DNA from 3 places in the Cytobacillus sp. Bva_UNVM-123 genome. Region 1 is predicted to be linked to each of the others. Evidence: riboswitches for the same ligand, from Rfam matches in the RefSeq annotation. Region 1 holds a riboswitch; each other region holds the start of a gene.

Region 1 (8,222 bases):
AATATTATTTTAATATCGAGGTATCAAGAGGAAAAAAGAAAACATTCGGTTAAAGAAGCAGTTGAAATTGCTGTCGCAAATACAGGTGGAGTCATTTCCTCTGCAGGCTTAATCCTTGCCGCAACCTTTGCCGTATTAATGACCCAGCCGATTGAACTACTATTTGTTTTCGGTTTCATCATTGCAGTTGGAATCCTATTAGATACATTCTTAATTAGAGGTATTTTATTACCTGGATTAATCGTATTATTTGAGAAAGAAAAAGCCGTTAAAGGTGAACAATAAGGACAAGGGGACAGGTCCCTTGTCCTTTCCCCTTGGCAATTTTTTGTTTAATCAAAACCAACTTTTCTTAAAAATAAAACCTTACTTGATCGTTAATCTTATTGGATAGGGTACCTGTCCCTCTATCCGTTAAGTAAATGATTCTTTGGTTATGACTTCCCCTGAATAATAATGATAAATTTCTTTCTTCCATTTTGAAAGGCCCGTCTACAAGGACATCACAGAAGTTCAATAAATGTCGTTTGGTAGAATCTTTAATGATTTCTTCGTAAGTAAACCCACTATAGACCCATATGTTTTTTCCTAGTTTTTTGATTCTTTCTGCCAGCTTAGCTATTTCTTTTGCTTGAATAAATGGTTCTCCTCCTGAGAAAGTTACATTTGTTAATGGATTGTTTTCAATTTCACCCATTATTTCATCGATAGACATTTCCTTGCCGTTGCTCATATTCCAGCTCGAAGGATTGTGACAGCCTAAACAGCCATGCGGACACCCTGCGAAAAAGATAACCGTTCGCAGCCCTTCTCCATCAACAACAGAATCATGGAGAATATTCATCACCATCATCGGTGTTTCACTCTTTCTCTCTCTTCACTAAATTTCGCGGAATTCCATTTGCTCATATCCCCGACAAGATAGCCTGTTATCCTTCTAATCCGTTCGATATGTTGTTCATCATTATTTTCGCAGCTTGGGCATTCATGATCAATTATTCCAGAATAGCCACAGCACTTACATCTATCTACTGGGTGATTAATGGAGCCATAGCCCATATCGGCTAAAGCCATTGCTTTCACGATTGTATCTAATGCCGGTATATTTTTGGATACATCCCCATCACATTCAATATAAGAAATATGTCCGGCATTGCAAAGTGAATGGAAAGACCCTTCTTTTTTAATTTTTTCGATTGCTTTAATATCGTAGTAAACGGGTATATGAAAGGAATTCGTATAATAATCACGGTCTGTTATTCCTTTCAGCTTACCAAACTCAGTACGATCACGTTTCGTAAACTTTCCAGATAGCCCTTCTGCCGGGGTCGCAATGAGCGAAAAGTTAAGCTTATATTGGGCAGCCGCTTCATCCATTTTGTCTCTCATGAATTGGACAATTTGATAACCGATTTGATAAGCGTCTTCACTTTCTCCATGATGCTCGCCTAGCAATGCAACTAAAGCTTCTGCCAGCCCGATAAAACCGACACTCAATGTTCCATGCTTAAGCACTTGTTCCAGCGTGTCATTTTCGGTTAAGGTTTCGCTATCCTTCCAAACGTTCTGTGAATATAAAAATGGAAAATGACGTGCTTTTTTCTTTATTTGAAAATGATAGCGATCTAATAATTGTTGAATAGCTATATTTAAATAGTGATCCAATTTTTCAATAAATGCTTCATAGGTTGGATAGTTTAAAGCAAGTTTAACTAAATTAATCGAAGTAAAGGATAAGTTCCCTCTCCCAATACTATTCTCGTCACCATGGAGATTTGCCATTACTCTCGTTCGACAGCCCATGTACGATACTTCTGATTCAGGTGTCCCATTATAAAATGGACGGTTGAAGGTTGAATCAAGAAAACTAAAGTTTGGAAATAATCTTGTTGCTGTTGTTTTTAAAGCTAATAAATACAAATCATAATTTGGTTCACCACTCGAAAAATTGACACCCTTTTTCATTTTAAACACTTGGATTGGAAAAATCGGTGTCTCCCCTTTCCCTAATCCAGCCTGTGTGGCTAATAATATATTTTTTACAACCATTCTTCCTTCTTTTGATGAATCAGTGCCGTAATTTATCGAGACGAATGGAACTTGTCCCCCACCTCTTGAATGCATACTATTACAATTATGTATAAATGCCTCACATGCCTGGTAAACAATGTGATCGGTTTCCTGCCATGCTAGCTCACTCATTTCTTCTTCCGTAAAGGTTGTCGGATAGGAGTGAAGCCGCTTAATCGTTTTCTCATATGTTTTTCGTACATATGGAGCTAAATCAAAATCAAACATCGGATAGCTTTGCCCTCCATGCTGCATATTTTGATTGGACTGAAAAATAATGGAGGCTAACGCCATGGCGCTGCCAATATCATTCGGCTCTCTCATATGACCATGCCCAGTATTAAATCCATTTTTTAAGATTTTCCCTAAAGGAATTTGACAACATGTTGTGGTGCCAGTTGGAAGAAAATCTAAATCATGTGGATGAAGATAATTTTCATCAATGGCTTGTTTAACTTCCGAACGGAGCAGACATTCTTTTGCATAATATTTTCCACTTTCTGATGCGAATTTTCCCATTTGCCCCATTGGTGATTGACCATCTACATTTGCATTCTCCTGAAGGAGATCTTGATTATTTACCTCAACGATATCTTTGAATGCATCTAATAATTCATCCCTCACTGCGTTTTCCAAAACCAACTTATTCATCCTTTTCCCTCCCAAATGATTAAACAGAAACTATTAAATTAGGTAGGCTTTCCATATAAAAAAAGCCCACCATAGGTGAACTTAGGATAGGAAGAAGACATACTAAATAAAGCATCATATGTATGAATTTCACTTACCCCATCTTCTTTCACCCGAAGAAGCGGATAATAGATAAAGTCAACCATCCACCTGTGTTTTTGATGGTTTGTTGAACTTATCGGGACAATACGATCTATAACCATTCGTTCATCCGCGATCTAGGCAGGTCTCCTGGCTCGTGCTTCACTCTACTTTAAGCCCTTCCCATATAAAAAATCATATAGTGGTCTGCTTATTTCGTCACACTTACAGTTGCGGGGACAGCTTTGGCTTCACACCAAATTCCCTATTAAGTCTAAGAAAAGACACCTAATATCTAATATCTAAATCAATATGTAGTAGTGTTCACTTATATACTATCGTATATATAGTATTTTTCTTATTCTACCATAAACTTCTTTCTTTTGTCAGCCACTTTTGCGAAATAAAAAACCACCAATCATTTGATGGTGGTGTGCCCTTCTTAACTCGATATTTTCAATAAGTCAGCCGCTTTGCTCTCTGATATATCCTTTATTAAAATTAACTCACTAATTAAATTTCTTTGTGCGTTCTGAAGCATTTGTTTCTCACTTGAATTAAGGGTTTTTTCCTTATTTTGAAACAATAGATCTCGCACTACTTCAGCAGAATCACTCATTTTACCTGTCTTCATTTTCTCCATATTTGCATTAAATCTTTCTTTCCACGGAAGTGAGCGTTTTGGTTCTGCATGATGAAAATCATACAAAATATCCTTCATTGTCTCAAGATCAACAATGGCCCGAACACCCGATTTCGACATCTTATCCAAAGGAATCATGATATCCATCTTACTAATAGGGATAGTAATCACGTAATATTCCTGGGTTTTGCCAAGAATTTCTCTGTCTTCTATGGCTTTAATGATACCTGCCCCATGCATCGGATAAAAAACCTTGTCTCCAATTTGAAACAAATTCTCCACCTCCATATATACTTACAATATATATGGTATCATATTGAATAAAAATAAACAATTTTTAAATATAACATTTTATTTTAATATATGTCAATACATTTATGAAAAATATTTTTTGGATTTTTTTATAAGATTTTCGTGAAAATTTTTAATACTTCTTTTGGTTGATTAACGGGATTATTTAAGGAACAAAAAGTTCTGCTCCTTCCTTCTCCTCCTGAATTACTTCAACTCCTCCAAATCCTTCGATCTGGGCTCCAAATGATTGAATAAAGCTGCCTGCAATGGCTAATTTTTGTGCATTTAAGATCATTTCTTTATCAATTGTAGACAATTCTTGTGATACCCCTAAAGCTTCCATTATTTGTCCTAACGCTTGCACCCAATTTCCAACGACAATTTTTTGCTCGCCATGAGAGTCAACATTATCACTAATAAATAATAGCTTAGATAATAAAATGGCTTCACTTAATTGCCCAAATGCTTGCAGCCAAACAGCAACTTCTATTTGCTCTTCAAGGCTACGTATTAAAGATGCTCTGTCTGAAAATTTATTTTGGTTATCCTTATCCCATTTATCTTGATGATTTTCCATTTTAATCACTCCACTACACGAATCGAATTACAATCATTACTATTCTAATTTGAGAAAAACGTGAGTAACGCGGTGGAAGTTTATTTATATAAAAAGATGGTTAGCTCACCATTTTTATCAACTGTTGCTAACAATACGTCACTTACCTCGACCTGATGCGTTTTTTTTAAAGTATGAATTAGCCAATTTTCTTCCTTCCCCACCTGCTTTAATTCTTCATTATCAATGACACCTTCTCGAACAATTATTTTTGGTAAATCAAACGGTTGTGGCACGAGATTTACATCACTTCTAGTAACCGTTTGATGACTAGGAAGCAAAAAAAATGAAATGTGGCCATCTTGCTCCCACAAGGCTAGTGCAACTTTTCTAATATCTTCGATTTTGTCTTTTCTAGCTGCTGATAATAAATCATCTATTGAAATCCTTGCTTTGCGCAAATTCTCAGATAAGATCTGACCATTTTTAATTAATGGAAAAGCTTCTGGAAAAACAAACCTTCTAAGCTTTGCCCATTTTAAAGTTAAAAAAATGCTCAATAAATATAATATGGCGAGGACAATCATTGTAATGATAGGACCCTTTAATCCACGTCGTTCATCAGAAAGTGGGTGAGAAATAATATTTCCTATTATTAAAGCCATTGTAAAGTCAAGAAAGCTTAATTGTGAAATGGAACGCTGTCCCATTACTCTCGTAATAAGGAGCATAAAAAAATAAGCAATGATAGCTCTTAAGATCCATTGCATAGTCGTAAGCGTTTCCTGGCCGAAAAAAAAGTCCATTCGATATTCCTCCGAACAAACAAATTTGCTTTGGTAAACTTTGACCTGTTGAGTAAAGTTCATTTAATACTGATAATATGTCCTGAAATTCAGCTTTTAAGCAAAATCTTCCTTGCATGAGCTCGCTTGTTTAGGCAAATATTAGATCGTGGAAGGTGGATTTTTTGCGTTCCAATTTTTATTAAGGAAGTGGTTGAATTGAATAAGATGGTTTCCGCTCTCTTTAACATGAAAAGAACACAAAATCGTTTCAATATGTTTCGCAAAAAAAGAAACAATCGAGGGATACTTTGGACAACTGTGCTAAGTCTTGCTGTTAGTGCAGCCGCATTTGGAATAAAAAGAAATAGAAACAGAACAATTCAAAATTCTGTTCAAAATCTCATGAGTAACCTCAAAGTACCAAGCATGGGCCAAACACCTAAAATGGCTGATTTAACAGAGTTCTCAAAAGAGTTACTACCTGATAATAATCAAAATAAATAGCTTTCACGCCCACTTTAAGTGGGCATTTTACATTTGAGAGGGAATACTTTCAATGTTCCGAGGTCATATTAAAACTGCTATTGCGTTTAATATTGAAAAAGTTAGGAGCCTATTCTTCATGGACTACAAAGCTTTTCGATTCATTAATCAGCTTTCAGGACACTGTCGTCCGCTTGATTTACTGATGATATTCATATCGAATAAGATTCGCTATGTATTTATTTTTGTGATCATTTTTATGTGGATTAAAAAAAGCCGTTACCGGATTTTAGCATTAAATAGCATTTTCTCTATGGGTGTATCATTTTTCATATACAAGATCATTAAGATTTTTTATTTTAAACCACGCCCATTTATGAACAGACGAGTTGGCATCCTTATCCCGTCTAAAGTGGATTCTTCATTTCCAAGTAAGCACACAATACTTGTATATGCTATCTCTACGACTATTTATCTTCGCAATCGTCTGCTAGGTGCAATCATGCTTTTCCTATCAAGCTTAACAGGCTTCTCTCGTATATGGTTAGGTCATCATTATCCGCTTGATATTATCGGGAGTGCAACCATTGCATCTATAACTAGTTATGTTATTAATCAGATCGGATTCATGGATGAGAAAAATGAACATACAGAAAGGTGATATAATATGCCGTTTCTTCAAATAGATACTGAGACAAGAATGTATTATTCAGTGCGGGGAAGTGGAATTCCCATCGTTTTTATTCATCCCCCTGTCCTTACCTCTGCTAACTTTGACTACCAAACATCATACTTATCTCAGTATTTTCAAACGATCACCTTTGATATAAGAGGACATGGAAAAAGTGAGTTTTCAAATACATCTATTACATACCCGCTCATTGTCAGTGATATAAAAAAACTGCTGGACCATCTAGAAATAGAAAAAGCTTTCATATGCGGTTATTCTACCGGAGGATCTATCGCATTAGAGTTTTTACTGACCTTTCCAAATCGCGCTTATAGCGGAATCATTATTAGTGGAATGCCGAATGTTAATGATGATTATTTAAGAAAAAAGATTCTCATAGGAATTAATCTTGCGAAAGTAAGAGCAAAGTTTATATTGGCATGGTCCATTTCGATGGGTAATTCAAATACCTCAGCCATTTTCAAAAAGATGTTTGCCGAAGCTCGACAGGGAGATATAAGAAATATGGAACAGTATTTTCGTTGCAGCCTACAATATAATTGCACACAAAAGCTTGAAAAGATTGAACATCCTATTTTATTAGTGTACGGGAAAAAGGATTTATCATTTCACCAATATGCAATGGTGCTTCAGGAAAAATTACCACATAACCAATTATTATTAATAAATGAAAATCATCGAATTCCGACTAAAGCTGCAAAACAATTAAATGATTCGATCATGCAATTTGTCCATACAATTTCAATTGGTTAAGGTAATAATTTGAAAATCATCCATATTTTCATTTACATCATCTGGTATATCCTGTAAAATATCCGCTAGTCGAAGAGTAAAAAAATGAAATGTTTATGATTAACTACATAGCTGTGTTATAATATATGTAACTAGAAATAAATCATTTCAACTTGTCCACAAACCTGATTAGTAAACACTATTCAGGTTTTTTGTCGTCCAAAAAATGGTTCATAATTCAATCTTAATCGTTGTAACACGAGGTGGGGGTGTCTATGATTTAAGGAATGATAGATGTGGCAAACATTCGGTAAGACCAGAAATTTGTCGTATGTTTGGATTTTACGAAGGGCTTGCTTGTTTCCGAAAGCCTAAATTAGCAACAAAACAAATGCACCAATCTGTTAAAGTTAACCATATTGGGATTTTAACATTTGATTTTACTTGGGAAGATTTTAAGTAGCTATATCGATTGGAAAAAGCATATTAACATGCACATTTGTAGACTGTAGAAATCAAGTTGTATAAAAAAGGTTGGTTATAAGTGATAAATAAGTTATAATTAATAGCTATTAAAGTGCCAATTATTATTAAACCAACAAGGCAATCTGAGTGAGATGCCTTTTTTATTTTAATAAATTCAAAAAACTATTAAAGAGGGTGAATCAATTGATTAAAAAATTAAGGCAATTGAAAAACGTTTCAGTGTTCCAGACGCTTCTAAGTTAGAAAAAAATTTAGAAGCGAGGAATCTTAATATGAATAAACAAAAAATCTTTAATACATCATTTCTTTTTATCTTTATTAGCAACTTTTTCGTTTTTATTGGATTTGAAATGTTGCTTCCCATTTTGCCAGCCTATTTAATAAGTCTTAATGCTTCTACTATGCAAGTGGGTTTAGTGACAACGTTATTTACGATAGGCGCTGTCCTAATCAGACCTTTAGTAGGATATTATTTAATTGATAATCAACGGAAAAGTCTAGCCATTGGTGCAAGTGCAGTTCTAATGTTGATTACACTTATTTATCCTTTTCTCAATATCGTTTGGCTGTTTCTATTAATACGATTTTTTCATGGCATTACGTGGGGCGTCTCAACAACAGCCAATAGTACATTAGCAGTCGATTTAATTCCTAAGAAAAGGTTAGGAGAAGGAATGGGGTATTTCTCCGTCTCAACTACGGTGGGAG
Region 2 (8,222 bases), 1.7 Mb from region 1:
TGAGCATGTGGAGCATTTATTGGAGATAAAACATTTATCCAAAACCTTTACCCTTCACAATCTTGGTAAAAAAATTCAAGCGGTAACGGATATTAATCTTGCAATCAAGCAAGGGGAGTTCGTCGGGATAACTGGAAAGAGTGGCAGTGGAAAATCAACGATTTTAAAAAGCATTTATGGTACGTACAAAATTCAAGAAGGCAGTATTTTATACCATTCGAAAAAATTTGGCCCGATTTCTCTTACAACGGCTTCAGCAAGGAAAATGATCTATTTGCGTAAACATGAGATTGGCTATGTGTCGCAGTTTTTAAGTGTAATGCCAAGAACGACTGCGAGAGAGCTAGTGAAGCAATCTCTATTAGAAATGGGAACAGCTGAGGAGCAAGCTTTTCAGGAAACGGAAAAAATACTCAAGCATTTTGAACTGGATCAAGAGCTTTGGGATAGTTATCCTGCAACATTTTCAGGTGGGGAAAAGCTTAGGCTAAATATTGCTAGAGCAATGGTAAAAAAACCCCGCCTTCTCCTCCTCGATGAACCGACTGCTAGTTTAGATGAAGACTCAAAAAGAAAAGTAAAAATGTTAATTGAACAGCTTATGAAAGAAGGAACAACCATGCTTGGAATATTTCATGATCTAAAGTTTATGGAGCATTTATGTGACCGAGAGTACAGTATGCAGGATGGAGTTGTTTCAAACTCTATTTCAATTCATTCCTAAATATTCATAAATTTTACAATCTCTTAACTTATTATAACGTGAATTTAACAGTTCCTTTATTTTCAAATTGTATAGTTAGTAACGGAGATGACAAACTATTTTGGAAATGAAGTGTACTATTTATTGAGAAGGAGAGTTGGAAATGAAGAACACAATTTTGTTAATGATTTCGTTAATCATGGTAGTTGTTTTTGCGGGTTGTTCAACTTCTGCAGGATCGAAGGAAAAAGATACACTTATCATCACATGGCTGCCCAATGAGTCAGGTGCAGATTTAGGAGAAACACGTGAAGCTATTGGAGAAGTTCTCGAAAAAGCAACTGGCAAGAAAATTGAGCATAAAACAACAACAGATTATCTTGTCGCAATTGAAGCGGTAGCGAATGGAAATGCTGATCTAGCATTTTTAGGTGCACAAGGTTACATAGAAGCAAATAAAAAGAATAGTAAAGTTCAGCCATTAGTTGTTCCAAGTGGCGAGTCTGGTACACTCGATGATGCCGTTTATTACAGTTGGTTAGCGGTCCAAAAAGAAAATGCCGATGAGTATAAAAATGGCAATGATTACTCAATTGATCAAATTGCCGGAAAGAAATTCTCTTTCGTATCAAACAGCTCTACTTCCGGTTTCAAAGTTCCATCAACTGGAATTGTTGATTATTTCAGCAAAAAGGATGAATTCAAAGATTTAACAGCTGATGACTTGCTTGAGGGTGGAGGAGATAAGTTTTTTAGTGAAGTATTGTACGGAGGTTCACATCAAGGTTCAGGGGTTAATCTTTTAACAGGGAAGGTAGATGTAGCAGCGTTTTGTGATACATGTGTGAGCAATTATGTGGAAATCGTAGAAGGGGAAGAAAATCGCCCAGGTTCTATTTATAAAGTAAGTGATGGGGCAGCAGAACCGTTTAATACGGTTATTGGAAAGGAGTTTGCACTAATTTCAGTTACGCCTGTATTAAATGCCCCATTTGTCGTAAATACAGAAACGGTCAATGAAGAATTGCAAAAGAAGCTGCTCGACACATTAACTTCAGATGAAGTAGCAAATAATGAAAAAATCTTCGTTCCTGCAGAATCCGAATTTAAAGGTTTATTTAAGAAAAAGTCTGGAAATGAACGGTTGGTTAAAGCGGAAGATTCTTGGTTCAATCCGATTCGTGAATTGTCTAAATAATAGACACGAATATGTTTGAAAGGAAGTTAACATATGACAGCGTTACTCGAAATAGCCCATGTATCGAAAAAGTTTGGCAATGATACGAAAGCGTTATCCGATGTTAACTTCTCTGTGAGAGAAGGAGAGTTTGTTTCCATTATTGGTCCATCTGGGGCGGGAAAATCAACTCTCCTTCGATGTATTAATCGTATGATTGATGCTTCAAGCGGAGAAATCAATTTTGATAACGTAAATGTCCTTAGCTTAAGTAAAAGAGAGCTAAAGAAAACACGGACTAAAATTGGCATGATTTTTCAGCATTATAACTTAGTGAATCGACTTACTGTCATCGAAAACACTCTCCATGGCAGACTTGGCTTCAAATCTACCTTAGCTGGTATGCTTGGTTTGTATTCTGAAGAAGAAAAACAACAGGCGATAAAAATATTAAAGGTACTAGGCTTAGATGAACAGATCTTTAAACGTTCAGACCAATTAAGTGGCGGACAAAAACAGCGAGTTGGTATCGCTCGCGCCCTCATCCAAAATCCAAGAATGCTGCTTTGTGATGAGCCGATTGCCTCCTTAGACCCAAGTTCTTCAAAAGTCATTATGGATCATCTTAAAAATATTTCAGAAAAGATGGGTATTACCGTCCTCGTTAATCTTCACCAAGTTGATGTCGCATTGAAGTATTCAGATACAATTATCGGAATTAATAGTGGGCAAGTCGTCTATAATGGCTCACCGAAAGAGATTACTCCAGATGATATTCACCGCATTTATGGCTCTGAAGCTGGAAAACTTATTTTTAATACGGGTGAAATTCATGCGGGTTGACATTTTTAGGAAAAAGAAGCTTAATTCTGCTGGTTTAATCCTCTTAGTCTGTGTGGTTACCTTTATTGCGATAACAATTACTGAATTTAGTCTAGCAAAAGGATTTGCAGCTGTCCCGAAAGCAATCCAATGGTCATTTTCGAATTTTTATCCGACGAAGGATTCGGTAACGAAGCTACCGGATATATTCGCTAAATTAATTGAAACCTTGCTCATTTCTGTTGCAGCAACAACTGTTGCTGCTTTGCTCGCGATGCTATTTGCGGTGCTAGGCTCAAATACGACGAGGGTGAATGCTTTCTTTGGCGGAATTTGCCGAGCGATCGCCACGATCTTTCGTAATATTGACATTACTGCTTGGGCGATGATTTTACTGTTTTCATTCGGACAAAGCTCATTGACGGGCTATTTCGCCCTATTCTTTGGGTCATTTGGATTTTTAACGAGGGCATTCGTGGAAACGATTGATGAGGTGAGCGGCAGTTCGGTTGAGGCATTAAAAGCAACAGGAGCAGGCTATTTTTCAATTATCTTTCAATCTGTCATTCCTTCTTGTATACCACAAATCATCAGCTGGGTGTTGTTCATGGTTGAAACAAATATTCGCAGTGCTACATTGATTGGATTGCTTGCTGGTTCAGGAATTGGATTTGCTTTTGATCTTTATTATAAAAGCTTAAATTATAATGCTGCTAGCCTTGTTGTCATTGTCATTGTGATCTCCATTCTATGCATTGAGTTTGTGTCAAACTATGTGAGGAGGGTCATTTTATAATGGAGATAGATAATAAACTCGAAAAATTATCGTCTAAGGCATTGTTAACGAATACTCCTCCAAAACGAATCCGAATAAGACCATTAACGAAAGCAACAATCGTATTGCGGAGTACACTTGTTGTTTTAGCCATTTTGACCGTTTATGCTTTTTATACGCTTGATTCGAAAGATGTGAGCCTTGTTCAAGGTTTGGTTGCAACGATTCAAAATATTAAAGTGATGTTTTTGGAGCCGCAATTTAATCACTTTACCTTTACACATGCATTGAAACAAGTGATGGTTACATTAGGGCTTGCGTTTTTAACAACGATATTCGGTGCGATCATTGCTGTCGTTTTAGGTTTATTTGCAGCGCAAAACTTATCTTCAAAACGTGTGTCCGCTATTATTAAGGGATTTGCTGCATTTATACGAGCGGTTCCTACTGTCCTTTGGGTATTGATATTTGCCGTTGCAGCAGGTTTAGGAAGTGTTGCCGCTGTCATCGGAATGACCTTTCACTCGGTTAGTTATTTAATTAAGGCATATTCTGAATCATTCGAAGAGCTTGATAAAGGTGTAATTGAAGCATTGCAGGCGAGTGGGGCAAGCTGGTGGCAAATCGTTTTTCAAGCGGTGATCCCTTCATCGATTACGTATATGATTTCTTGGACATTTTTAAGATTCGAAATAAACTTTGCTGTTGCCATTGCTATGGGAGCTGCAGCTGGTGCTGGCGGAATAGGCTTCGATATGTTTATGGCAGGTAGCTTCTACTATGACATTCGAGAAATTGGCACTGTCACCTATTTTATTTTAACTGTTGCGATTTTGCTCGAATTACTTGCAACCCAAATAAAAAAACGGTTAAAAGTAAATATTTAGTTTTTTCGAAAGAGTCGGCGGAATTTTCATGCTGCCTCTTTACATTTGTATTAAATTATTTTAAAAGGAAGCAATTTTATATTATTTTTGCTAGAATAAGGGGAACTTATATCATACAGATGAATGCTTAGCTTATTTTAGCTAAGTGGAAAGTTTGAGTTTATTAACACACTAAAGTAGAATGAAGTTCAAATAATATTAGCATTTATAATACCGCATAAGAAAAGCTAGGGCATTCACCGAAAGGACTTGGTGAACGCCAAGTTTTTCTAACTTTTCGGAGGTTTCAAAGTTGAAAAAAAGGAACCATAATGTTCGCGATATCATTTATATCCATTTAAATGAACGTGAGCAATACGTCGTTACATATGGAATTGAATTTGTAGAGTTTGCGGAATCTTTATTTGAATCACTAAACAATTTACTATTGTTAAAGCACCGCTTTGATGATGGTGATTTTAATATGCACACTTTGCATGAGTATGTTCCGAGGGAAAAGCTAAGCAAGCTGATGGAAGAGGATGTATATGGGTATGGTGACTTTTGCTGGATCGATTTTGAGGAGGAAGAATCCTTAAATGAACTATCGGAACAAGGAATTGCTGAACTTCTTTATCTCGGTCATATGAAAGAACATTTGAAGTCGCCTTTTTATAATCAATTAAGCAATCGTTACGTATATTTAGCTCATGATGATGGCTTTATAAACAAAACATATTACCGAAATTATAATAATTTTTATAAAATGCTCGGGACAGTAATTCCAAGCAAAATAGACCAAATAAAGGTCGAAAGATCCCTGTTTAGTTTCAAAAAACCAAAACCATATCCACCAATTCCAAACGAGATTTTCACCTCATTGAAATCTTTTATGAAGGAAGGCGTTCTTCTTTCCATTAAGGATGCAGAGCAAAGCCGAGTAAAAATGGAAGTTCCCATTTGGGTAATCGGTGATTTTGCTGATATGGATGATATGTATGAAGAATATGAAAGCGTTGTAAATCAACCTTGTGAAGCAAAGCTCGTTTTTGATAAAAAATCGAGAGTGTGGAAAATTATTAGTTCATAATACGCTATTCTGCTAAATTATCGTGTATAATCGAAATTAGCGGAAAATTTCATATATAAGACTAGAATGGGTGTCTTCGTTTTTGAAGACTTAAAAGGGAAGTTGGTGTAAATCCAACGCGGTCCCGCCACTGTAAATGGGAGCTTGCTGCAATGGCCACTGTACTAAAAATGTATGGGAAGGCGCAGAAAATAGCGATGACCATGAGCCAGGAGACCTGCCTGCTTCTACTAGCACCATCAAACCTACGAGGATAGGAGGTGTTTGACAGGTTAGATTTCCTTTGTTTTTCTAATTTACCTATGCAAACATCTCCATTTCAAGTGTGGAGATGTTTTTTTTGCTAGTACGAAAATTTAAGTTTATTAACGTACTAAAGTAAAATAAAGTTCAAATATTAGTCGCGTTAATAATACCGCATAAGAAAAGATAGTGCATTCGCCGAAAGGACTTGGCAAATGCGAGTTTTTCTAATGAAAAATGTTAAATGTGAAGGATTTAAGGAGGAAATAAAAAAATGAAAAAGCTTTATTCATTATTATTTGCACTTCTACTAGCAATGGGGGTATTGGCTGGTTGTGGTGATAATGCAGACAAACCGAAAGACAACACAGAAACAGAACAGAGTACAGGAGCAGATGAAAAACAAGATGCAGAGAAGGAAGCAGCTGCTTTTCCAGTTACGATTAAAGACGCTCTTGATAATGAGGTAGTTATTGAAGCGAAGCCAGAAAGAATCGTTTCTTTAATTCCAAGTAACACGGAAATTGCTTTTGCGTTAGGATTAGGCAATGAGGTTGTTGGTGTGAATGATTATGATAATTACCCAGAAGAAGTGAATGCAATAGAAAAAGTCGGCGGTATGGATTTTAATGTTGAGAAAATTATTTCTTTAAATCCTAACCTCGTTCTAGCTCATGCTTCAAGCGCACATAATTCAGAAGCAGGTCTACAACAATTAAGAGATGCTGGAATTACTGTCCTTGTTGTGAATGATGCGAAGAACTTCGAGGAAGTCTATGATTCAATTAATATGATTGGTACAGCATCAGGAGAGAAGGAAAAGGCAGACAAGCTTGTGGCTGACATGAAAGCAAAGCTTGATGAGTTAAAAGCAAAAGCGGAGGAGATAAAAGCAGAAGACCGTAAAACGGTTTTTGTTGAAGTATCCCCAGCACCTGAAATTTATGCGGTTGGTGTAAATACGTTTATGAATGAAATGCTAACGATGCTTCATGCAGATAATATTATTACTGAAGAAGGATGGCCGAAAATAGATCCTGAAGCGATTATTGAAAGAAATCCGGATGTTATTATTACAACTCACGGATATTATACTGAAGACCCAATTGCAGATGTATTAGGAAGAGATGGCTGGCAGGATATTTCTGCTGTGAAAAATAAACAAGTGGTAGATGTGAATTCAGATAAGGTTACCCGTACAGGCCCAAGGCTTGTCGAAGGAGTAGAGGAACTTGCAAAAGCGATTTACCCTGAAACATTTAAATAATAAGTTTATTGCTTATTTGCTTGCTGTGGCATTTCTTTTTACGGCAATGCTGTTGGGCATTTCAATTGGAACAGTTGCTGTTCCAGCGATGGATATTATTAACATAATCGGTGCTGAAATCTTCCGCTTCTCACCAAATGAAAATATTGATTCTATGTATGCGAATATAGTCATGAATATTCGCTTACCTAGAGTTATACTAGCAGGTTTAGTAGGGGCATCTCTCGCGATAGCGGGGGCTGCCTTTCAAGGATTATTAAGGAATCCTCTCGCAGACCCATATACACTAGGAGTCTCATCTGGTGCCTCTGTGGGAGCAGTCATTACGTTATTCTTCGGTATTTCCATTCCATTTGCCGGTTTATTTACACTCCCATTGTTAAGTATTCTTTTTTCATTTATCACGATTTTTCTCGTTTTATTATTTGCCCGTCAAATTGAACGCTCGATGAAAGTGGAAACGATCATTTTAACTGGAATCATTTTTAGTTCTTTTTTAGGTGCTTTAATTTCACTTATGATTGCTTTAACAGGGGAAGAGCTGCGACAAATTATTGGCTGGCTTCTTGGCAGTGTATCGATGAGAGGCTGGGCTTATATAAAAATTATTCTGCCATTTTTTGCGATTGGTTCGATTATTCTTTTGCTGAATAGCCATGAATTGAATGCGATGTCTTTTGGCGAGGAAAGGGCTCAGCATATCGGTGTGAATGTTCAAAAGAGAAAGATGATGATTTTAATAGCAGGTTCAATCCTAACTGGTGCTGCCGTAGCGGTATCAGGAACCATTGGATTTGTTGGTCTAGTCATCCCACATTTGACAAGATTGTTATGGGGTCCTGACCATAAGCATTTATTGCCACTATCCATTTTTACAGGAGGCGGCTTTTTAATTCTAGCGGATCTTGTAGCAAGGACCATTATCTCACCGACAGAGTTACCGATTGGAGTCATTACCGCCATCATTGGAGCACCGGTTTTTGCCATAATCTTAATGAATAGACGAGCGGAAAGTAGAGGATAAAGGATGCTTAATGTTCAACAATTATCGGGTGGATATTTTGGTTCATCCATCTTAAAAAATGTGAGCTTTCAATTGGATAAAGGGGAGCTGCTCGGAATATTAGGTCCGAATGGAAGCGGGAAAACAACATTGCTCAAAATGCTAAGCGGGATACTACCTTTTTCAGATGGAGAAGTTTTATTGAAAGGAAAATCATTAAAAGATTTTTCCGCAAAAGAATTAGCAAAAATCATTGCTGTTTTGCCGCAGCATTCT
Region 3 (8,222 bases), 1.2 Mb from region 1:
GTGTTATTCAGACTTTAAAAATATTATCAATGCTATCAAAGCGCTCGATGCCGATGTCATTTCAATTGAAACATCAAGAAGTCACGGGGAATTAATTCATGCCTTTGAAGAAAATACATATGACAAAGGGATCGGTCTTGGTGTCTATGATATTCATAGTCCACGTGTCCCACAGCTTGAAGAGCTGACAAGAAGCATTGATCGTGCCCTTCAAGTACTGGATCCGAGGCTATTCTGGATCAATCCTGATTGTGGTTTAAAAACACGGGGTATTGATGAGACGGTTGCAGCACTAAAGGTAATGGTTGAAGCGGCAAGGCAAACAAGAGACAAGCTGCTTGTGAAAAAGGGATAGGGATCTAGGGAAGGAAATCTGCTTTTTTGGAAATCCATAATTAAATGGAGTGATCATGATGGAACAAGCTTTTTCAGTAGAACGCTCAAGAACAATCCAGACAAAACTAGTTCTTCCACCAAATACTAATCGGCTCCTGGACGTAAGGAGCTTAGAAAAAATAGAGCGATGATTCGATAGGATAGCAGAAAGCTTGAACAAAGAGAAAGAGCAGTTTTGAGTGTGATCAAAACATGCTCTTTCCACCATTCCTACCCAATTAAAATGTTCAAAGGAATCCCTTTTATTTTGTACCACTCGCACCAAATCCGGATTCCCCTCGTACAGATTGAGATAATTCATTTACTTCTGTAAGCTGAATGAATGGAACCATTTGAATAACGATTTGAGCTAAACGCATAGATTTCTCGATTACAAAAGTTTCTTTTCCGTGATTAATCATAATAACGCCAATTTCTCCTCGATATCCTTCATCGATCGTCCCAGGGCTATTCAGTACCGTCACACTATGTTTTAGAGCTAGACCACTTCTAGGGCGTATTTGTGCTTCCGTTCCTTTTGGCAATTCTATTTGCAGCCCTGTTTGAATTAATCTTGATTCTCCAGGTGGGATCTCAACCATTTCAATTGAATACAGATCCATTCCCGCATCCCCTGGATTTGCTTGCAAAGGAAGCTTTGCATCAGCATGAATTCTCTTGATTTTTACTTCTAAGTTCATGTTGCTTCTCCCTATCTAATCAATTTCTCTCTAATAAATTTCGTCTTGACGAAATTGCGCCCAGATTTTATCGAGCTTGCTCGATAAACTTCCTTTGAAAATCTGAGGCATCCGCCGGAGGCTTTAACTTTATTCAGCATGAGCTTGGACACCCACTAAATTAGATACTCAATTCGCATTCATCTCTCACTTACATTGTTAAGAGAATTCTGCTGAAGAAAGTTAAAATTAAAGGTGTCATCTGTTATAGGAGCTACTTTTGCTTTCGAGTAAGTAGCGCCCTTTTGTGAAAAGAAATCATATGTCGAGCCTTCATTGCGAATGCCATTCATAACAATTGGATTAATCTCTTCCTCTGGAAACATTTGCTCGAAGCCGACATTCATTAACGCTTTATTTGCGTTATAGCGGACATATGCTTTAACCTCTGGTGACAAGCCTGTTTCAGCATATACATCATCAGTATATAACATTTCATTTTGATACAGATCGAGTAATAGTTCATAGCCCCATACTTTCAATTCATCCTGCTTTTCCTTCGTAAATTCCTTGAAAATATTTTGCGCAAAAAAACCAACAGCCACACCATGGATCGATTCATCTCGCAAAATAAGCGAAATAACCTCTGCGCTATTACGCAGGAACCCTTGTCCACCTAAATATAGTGGGTAGAAAAACCCTGAGTAAAACAAGAAGGATTCAAGCATGACAGACGAAAATAATGCTTTCCATAAGCTTTCCGGATTTCCTTCTTCAATACTGTTATAAACATCGCCAATTTTTTTTGATTTGTATTGCAAATACTCATTTTTCTTTACCCAGTCAAAAAGCTCATCAATTTCATTGTTCGTACAAAGTGTCGTAAAGATATAGGAGTAGGATTTCGCATGAATCGCTTCAAAGGCTGCAAAAACTGTGAAAACAGCCTTTTCCTGTAAATCAGGTGCATAATCAGCAATATGATTCATGCCAATATTTGTTTGAACTGTATCAAGTAATGTCAACCCAGCAAGAACTTTTTTATACGTATCCTGGTGTTCAAAGCTTTGCCACTGTTTAACGTCTTTGCTTACGGCAATTTCCTCTGGGAACCAAATTTGCTTCCATTGCTGATCCCAAAACACTTGAGCAAGTTCACTTGTTGGCTTATTCCAGTTGACCGCCTCATAGGTTAAATTTGACATGCTACGCACTCCTCTAATGTTTGTAATCGTTGACGAACATAATAAACTGACTTAATGCCCTTCATCCAAGCATAAATATAAATTTTCGCCAGTTGCTCGGTTGTCCAATTGTCAGTGACATAAAGCGTCATCGAAATTCCTTGATCGACATGTTTTTGGGCAGCAGCATATAAATCAATCAAATCATATGGATTAACGTCGTAAGCTTCTACATATAAATGTGTATTATCATTTGTTAAATGGGGCATTGGATAGATCGTGCGACTGTCAGCATAATCACGGATTTCAACACGCTCCGTACAAGGAGCAATGGAAGCAGTACAGCTACGTATATAGGAAATACTGCCCGTTGGCGCTATCGCTAAACGGTATGAATGAAATAAGCCATATTGCATGATATCTTCCTTTAATGTCTGCCACATCTTTTGAGTGATGAGTGGTATATTACCGAGTGCTTTTATCACAACAGGTGCTAGTTCTTGGTCCATTTTATTCACATATGAATCAAAATAAATTCCTGATGCATAATCACTATCCTCAAAGCGATAGAATGATTTGCCGCGTTCTTTAGCAATTTCCATTGATGTTTTCAGTGAATAATAGTTCATTGCTTCCATAAAGCAGTCGATAAATGCAATTGATTCCTTTGAACCGTATAGAATTCCTTGTGACACAAGATGTCCGTGTAAATTCATCACACCAAGTCCTACAGAATGCATTAATTTATTAGCCTTGCTAACAGATGGCACATTTTTGATGTCGGTCATTTGCGAAACATTCGTTAGCAAACGCATAGCTGTATCAATTAATTTTTCAAAATCCTTTACCTTACTAGCTGTATGGATATCAATAGAGCCTAAATTACAGGACACATCTAAGCCGTATTCGTTTGGTTTATCTTGGTCAGTAATCATGCTTGTTTGCTGTACTTGTAAAATTTCCGTACATAGATTAGACATTTTCACACGGCCCATTTTTTTGAGGGGATGGACGTCATTGACATTATCATCGAAGATTTCAAACGGATAGCCAGATTCAAATTGTGCCTTTTTTACTTCTGTATAAAGCTTTCTTGCATTAAGCCGTTTGATTTTACGGATATTAGGATTATCTAGTAATTCGTAATACATCTCTGTAATTGAAATCTCAGACATTCGTTTGCCATATTCTTTATAAATATCGTATGGACTAAACAACACAATATCTTTATCTCTTTTCATTAGTTCGAAGAATACATTCGGAATAATGATCCCTGTTGATAGTGTTGCCAGGCGAATTTTATCATCGGCATTCGGTTTTTTCGATGAAATAAAATTTTCGATATCTGCATGAAAAATATTTAAATAGGCCACTCCCGATCCGTTTCGTTGTCCTAGCTGATTAGAATAGCTAAATGAGTTTTCTAAAAGCTTTGCAACAGGCAGCACCCCGCTGGCACGGTTTAAAATGCCTTTAATCGGGTCACCTAATGGACGCAAATCGGATAAATTCACCCCAACCCCGCCGCCAAGACGTGATAATTCCAAACAATATCCGATATTTTCTGCGATGCTATTCATCGAGTCATCCATTGTTAATTTAAAACAGCTAACTAACTCGCCGCGTGCTTTCTTCCCGCTGTTTAAAGCAGTTGGGGTAGCAGGTTGATAAGCCTCCATCATGACTTCCACTGCTCGTTCTGCTAGCTCCGTATTGCCTTGTGCTAAATACAAGGCAATGATCACAATTCGATCTTCATATTTTTCTAGAATTTCCTCCCCGTCACGGCTTTTCATGGCATAGCTATCATAAAACTTGCTAGCACTCATAAATGATGGAAAACGGAAGTGATAATCATAAGCTTTTTTATACATGTTTTTTATAAAATCCATGTCATACATGTTAATAAACTCTTTTTCATAGTAGCCTTCATCTACTAAATAACGAATCTTTTCTTCAATATCAATAAAGTAACGTAGACGTACATTTACATATTCTAAAAAGTAACGCCTTGTGGCTTCACGGTCTTTTTCCAACTCTAATTGTCCTGTTGTGCTATAACGATTAAGGACATCATTATTTAGCTTTAAATATGTTTTCATCCTATCACCCTCGTTTCATAAAACTGTTGAATAGTTTCATAATCAGCCTGATATCCTCGTAAATCTAATTTGCGCACTAGGGGTATATGATACATCGTGGCAATCTTATCGCCGGCACCGCCAAATACCGTATGACCGAAGTTACTATTTCCACTAACCACTACACCTTTACATAAGTTTGCGTTTTGTTCTAAAAAACGGACAACCTTTACAGGAATTTCACCTAACCCATCGGTATAGGTAATTAATAGGTAAGGCTTATCCAACATTAATTCCTCAGAAATCTCAATGGATTCGGCCTGTAATTTGGAGGTAATATATCGTACATTGCCAGTTCGACTGGCATAAGCAATCATTGTGCAATCAGCTCAATTTGGGATATAACTTCCTTAATATCACCGTAAAACTTTCCTTCGAATTCAAGAACAGGAACAGTCAAGAAACCTGCTTCCATAATTGTTTGCTTTGCTTGTTCATCTAGATCAATATTAATGATGTCTGCTTCAATCCCCACACGTTGTAATTCGGATTTTACCCAAAGACATTTAGGACAAATTGTTTTCGTATAAAGTTTCATGTAATCCCTCTTTTCGTAAAAATAAAAAAGCTACCTCTATGGAAAGAGATAGCATAAAATGGAAACGTTCAGAAATAAAAAAATGGTTACGTCTCCATTTCTCAATCCCCGAAGAAATGATACATCTGTTTTATATAGGCAGGTCTCCTGGCTTTGCTTCATTCTCCGATTCCCTTCCCATGCGAATGCATAGTGGCTTTGAATCATCGTCAGCTTCACAGTTGCGGGGACAGCGTCGGTATTGCTCCGAACTTCCCTATTAAACTACATCTAGTAGTACCTTTATAAAACGAATACCATATATTGTTTTTCGATAGTTTTAAGTTTATCATTCTTCAAATCAAAAGTAAATCTATTAAATATGAACTTTAATGGAGCGGAAGTCCTAAATCTAGAAATACGAACAAAAATACTTATATCATTTTCTGTCCAATTGCAAAGTAATTAAATAATGCTTTTCAGAGAGTGTTAAAATACTTAAAGTAAGGGATAAAAAATGATGTATGGATTTAAACCAAAAATTTGCGAAGTATTTATGATCAAGCTTTAAAGAAAACTTTTTTGTGGACTTGAGTGATCATGCATTGTAAGATTTATAGAATTATGCAAAAAGGAGTGAGCGAATGTTTCCGATATTAGAAACAGAAAGACTAATCTTGAGAGAACTAATAGAAGATGATGCACAAGGTGTATTGGATTGTTTTTCAAATGAGGATGTATTGCGTTACTATGGGCAAAACCCATTAACAAGTATAGAACAAGTTAAAAATATAATTAAGAATTTTTCAGATAACTACAGGGAAAAACGTGGAATTAAATGGGGGATTGCCATAAAAGAAAAAGAAGGAATTATTGGGACTATTGGATTTCATGATTGGTCTTCCGAACATAATAGAGCTGAAATTGCATATGCACTTTTACCTGAACAATGGGGAAATGGATATGCTACTGAAGCGGTTTTAAAAGTTATATCGTACGGATTTAATGAACTTGATTTAACTCGTATTGGGGCAGTTGTGTTTACAGAAAATGAGGCATCTAATGTATTATTAACAAAATTAGGGTTTGAAAAAGAAGGCGTTCTTAGAAATTATATGTATCAAAATAATGTTCCATATGATACGAACGTTTACTCTTTGCTTCCAAGCAATTCTCAGGGTAGGAATACTTCGGAATAGCGTAGATTCAAATGGCTTTTCGATACATAAGAGTTGAAATAAAAAACGGGGCTGTCCACTTTTGGGACAGCCCGTTTAGGTTTTAATCCTAACTTGTGTGGCGTATATTGCTCCAGTACCAAACGAATTATTCAATCATCTTTTCCCAAGTAAGATTGAAAGCTAGTTTCCATAGAGCAGCTAAACAAATGATAGCAATTCCCATATATAGATAGATTCCGAAAGTGAACAAAGTGCTGATAAAATGCAGACCAGCAAACAATGCAACAATGAGCATTAAACCGAATATAATGGCACTGTTGCTGTTTTGATTGTACTGATCAAAAGGCTCTGAGAAGGGAATAGATTTTTTAAGTATCATAAAACAAATGACAGCATAAATGCAGGCGTTTAAAAATACAACGATAAGATCTGGCAAAACTCTCACGCCGAATAATCCAATAAATCCTGCACTTAAAAGCAAGTACACGGGTAAATACAACTTAAAGATAAACGCCTTTATCGTACCACTAAATATCGGTTTCGGTTGTTGTATCGGTGCAACCCTGTAAATCCACGCCCCTTTATATTTTCCAGAAAACTTCAGCAGGATTATGATGGTTGGGATGATGATCAAGCTAAAGTAAATTGTTAAATATGATTTGCTAGTCGATAGATGTTCAAAATTGGTGTCAAAACCATTTAAGATAAAAATAAAAGGAATCACGATAGAAAAACCTAAAGATGGATAGACCTTCAATTTAAAATCTCGTTCATTTTTCATCATGGAACTGGCAAATCGGAAAAAGACCCTTTCTTCATTTGAGCGACAAATAATTTTAAGGAACAAATGACCAAGCTTACTATGTTTCTTTTCCTTTGCTTTCCCATGATAAGTAAGTTTTTGAAGATTTTGTTCAAAAACATGATTAAATTTCATATAAACCCAAATGGATAGGAGAGGAATTAGGATTCCTAAAGCTGAAAATAATAGGTGAAACAGTTGATAGGCACCATTTATCATCATTTCCATATTTGCCCCATACCACATTGGAAAGATAAATATTTGCCACCATTGCGGTTCAAGCGAAACGGTTATGTCAATGAGCTGAAATGAGCGAACAAGTAATTGATACCCAATCATGATCATAAGTGACAGCCCAATTTGGACATAATTAATAATATCTTTTAATTTTTCCCCATCAAAGAATCGTAAGATAACTAAATAGATAAGGGCGGTTAACCCAACGATCAACAGGTCAATGAGGATGATATTTACAGCTGCGAGTAGGAAAAACATGAAACCATTTTTAACAAGCCCAACAATCAAAGGGAGACTGACAAGCGCTATCGTAAGGAAAGAGAGATAAATGACAACATGCACCATTTTTGCAGTACTAATCGTTTTTCGATCAACCGGCTTCGGAAACAGAATGTTTCGATCACGGATGTCTAGTAAAACAGTAGAAAAATCGGCAATCATGGAGGTCATGACAAAAAAGGTAAAGATCCCAAAGAAGAGACTCATTTGGAAAAGATAATTGTCACCCATAAGTACAAATGGAATCAGAAACAGACTAAAAAACACATAAATCCATAAAGATTTTATGTACTGATTGTTCTTTTCCTCTTTATTTTTCCCATTTTGTGAGAAAATAGTTGGTACACGACGGCCGTCCATTGTTAATTTAACTTGTAAAATTCTTCTCATAATCTTATAATCTACGCCAAAGCTGATAAAAACTTTCTCAAAACGATCTAATAGTTTCAGCGTCCGATAATCTTGCATTCTTACATCTCCCCTACGACCGATACAAATCTTGCACCAAGCTCTTTATGTTCATTAAATCCTGTAAGTTGGTTAAAAATTTGTTCAAGTGACCCCTTAGTATTTTGCTGCTTTAACTCTTCAAATGTACCATCTGCAGCAATTTTACCGTCATGAAGGAGAATGATGCGGCTGCTTATTTTTTCGACCACATCCATAATATGAGAAGAGTAGAAAATCGTTTTCCCTTGTTCGGAAAGCTGTGTCATGATTTCCTTAAAAATCATGACGCTGTTTGCATCCAAACCATTAATAGGCTCATCAAAAAATAAAAGCTCCGGATTATGTAATAAGCTCGAAATAATTAAAAGCTTTTGAC

The links. A riboswitch is a leader RNA that binds a small molecule or an ion and turns the genes downstream of it on or off. The one in region 1 is predicted to bind cobalamin.
Region 2: linked by a shared signal. The riboswitch ahead of KDN24_RS03870 (ABC transporter substrate-binding protein) and the one ahead of KDN24_RS22245 (hypothetical protein) in region 1 are both predicted to bind cobalamin.
Region 3: linked by a shared signal. The riboswitch ahead of KDN24_RS01625 (glutaredoxin family protein) and the one ahead of KDN24_RS22245 (hypothetical protein) in region 1 are both predicted to bind cobalamin.

What each region holds. Positions count from the first base shown of each region.
Region 1 is NZ_CM177772.1:4,329,275-4,337,496, forward strand. Features, by position in the region: gene KDN24_RS22230 (MMPL family transporter) at 1-285, shown strand, start outside; gene nrdG (anaerobic ribonucleoside-triphosphate reductase activating protein) at 353-853, opposite strand; gene KDN24_RS22240 (anaerobic ribonucleoside triphosphate reductase) at 850-2,721, opposite strand; gene KDN24_RS22245 (hypothetical protein) at 2,760-2,963, opposite strand; cobalamin riboswitch at 2,965-3,148, opposite strand; gene KDN24_RS22250 (CarD family transcriptional regulator) at 3,284-3,757, opposite strand; gene KDN24_RS22255 (DUF6944 family repetitive protein) at 3,942-4,355, opposite strand; gene KDN24_RS22260 (DUF421 domain-containing protein) at 4,436-5,140, opposite strand; gene KDN24_RS22265 (hypothetical protein) at 5,339-5,626, shown strand; gene KDN24_RS22270 (undecaprenyl-diphosphatase) at 5,745-6,266, shown strand; gene KDN24_RS22275 (alpha/beta fold hydrolase) at 6,273-7,049, shown strand; gene KDN24_RS22280 (YkgJ family cysteine cluster protein) at 7,255-7,491, shown strand; gene KDN24_RS22285 (MFS transporter) at 7,787-8,222, shown strand, end outside.
Region 2 is NZ_CM177772.1:788,654-796,875, forward strand. Features, by position in the region: gene phnL (phosphonate C-P lyase system protein PhnL) at 8-724, shown strand; gene phnD (phosphate/phosphite/phosphonate ABC transporter substrate-binding protein) at 867-1,901, shown strand; gene phnC (phosphonate ABC transporter ATP-binding protein) at 1,935-2,723, shown strand; gene KDN24_RS03855 (PhnE/PtxC family ABC transporter permease) at 2,713-3,498, shown strand; gene KDN24_RS03860 (PhnE/PtxC family ABC transporter permease) at 3,498-4,364, shown strand; gene KDN24_RS03865 (hypothetical protein) at 4,657-5,433, shown strand; cobalamin riboswitch at 5,485-5,673, shown strand; gene KDN24_RS03870 (ABC transporter substrate-binding protein) at 5,951-6,943, shown strand; gene KDN24_RS03875 (FecCD family ABC transporter permease) at 6,990-7,967, shown strand; gene KDN24_RS03880 (bifunctional ABC transporter ATP-binding protein/adenosylcobinamide amidohydrolase) at 7,971-8,222, shown strand, end outside.
Region 3 is NZ_CM177772.1:309,378-317,599, forward strand. Features, by position in the region: gene metE (5-methyltetrahydropteroyltriglutamate--homocysteine S-methyltransferase) at 1-355, shown strand, start outside; gene dut (dUTP diphosphatase) at 639-1,076, opposite strand; gene nrdF (class 1b ribonucleoside-diphosphate reductase subunit beta) at 1,256-2,260, opposite strand; gene nrdE (class 1b ribonucleoside-diphosphate reductase subunit alpha) at 2,248-4,341, opposite strand; gene nrdI (class Ib ribonucleoside-diphosphate reductase assembly flavoprotein NrdI) at 4,338-4,697, opposite strand; gene KDN24_RS01625 (glutaredoxin family protein) at 4,694-4,918, opposite strand; cobalamin riboswitch at 5,039-5,217, opposite strand; gene KDN24_RS01630 (GNAT family N-acetyltransferase) at 5,542-6,096, shown strand; gene KDN24_RS01635 (hypothetical protein) at 6,224-7,864, opposite strand; gene KDN24_RS01640 (ABC transporter ATP-binding protein) at 7,867-8,222, opposite strand, start outside.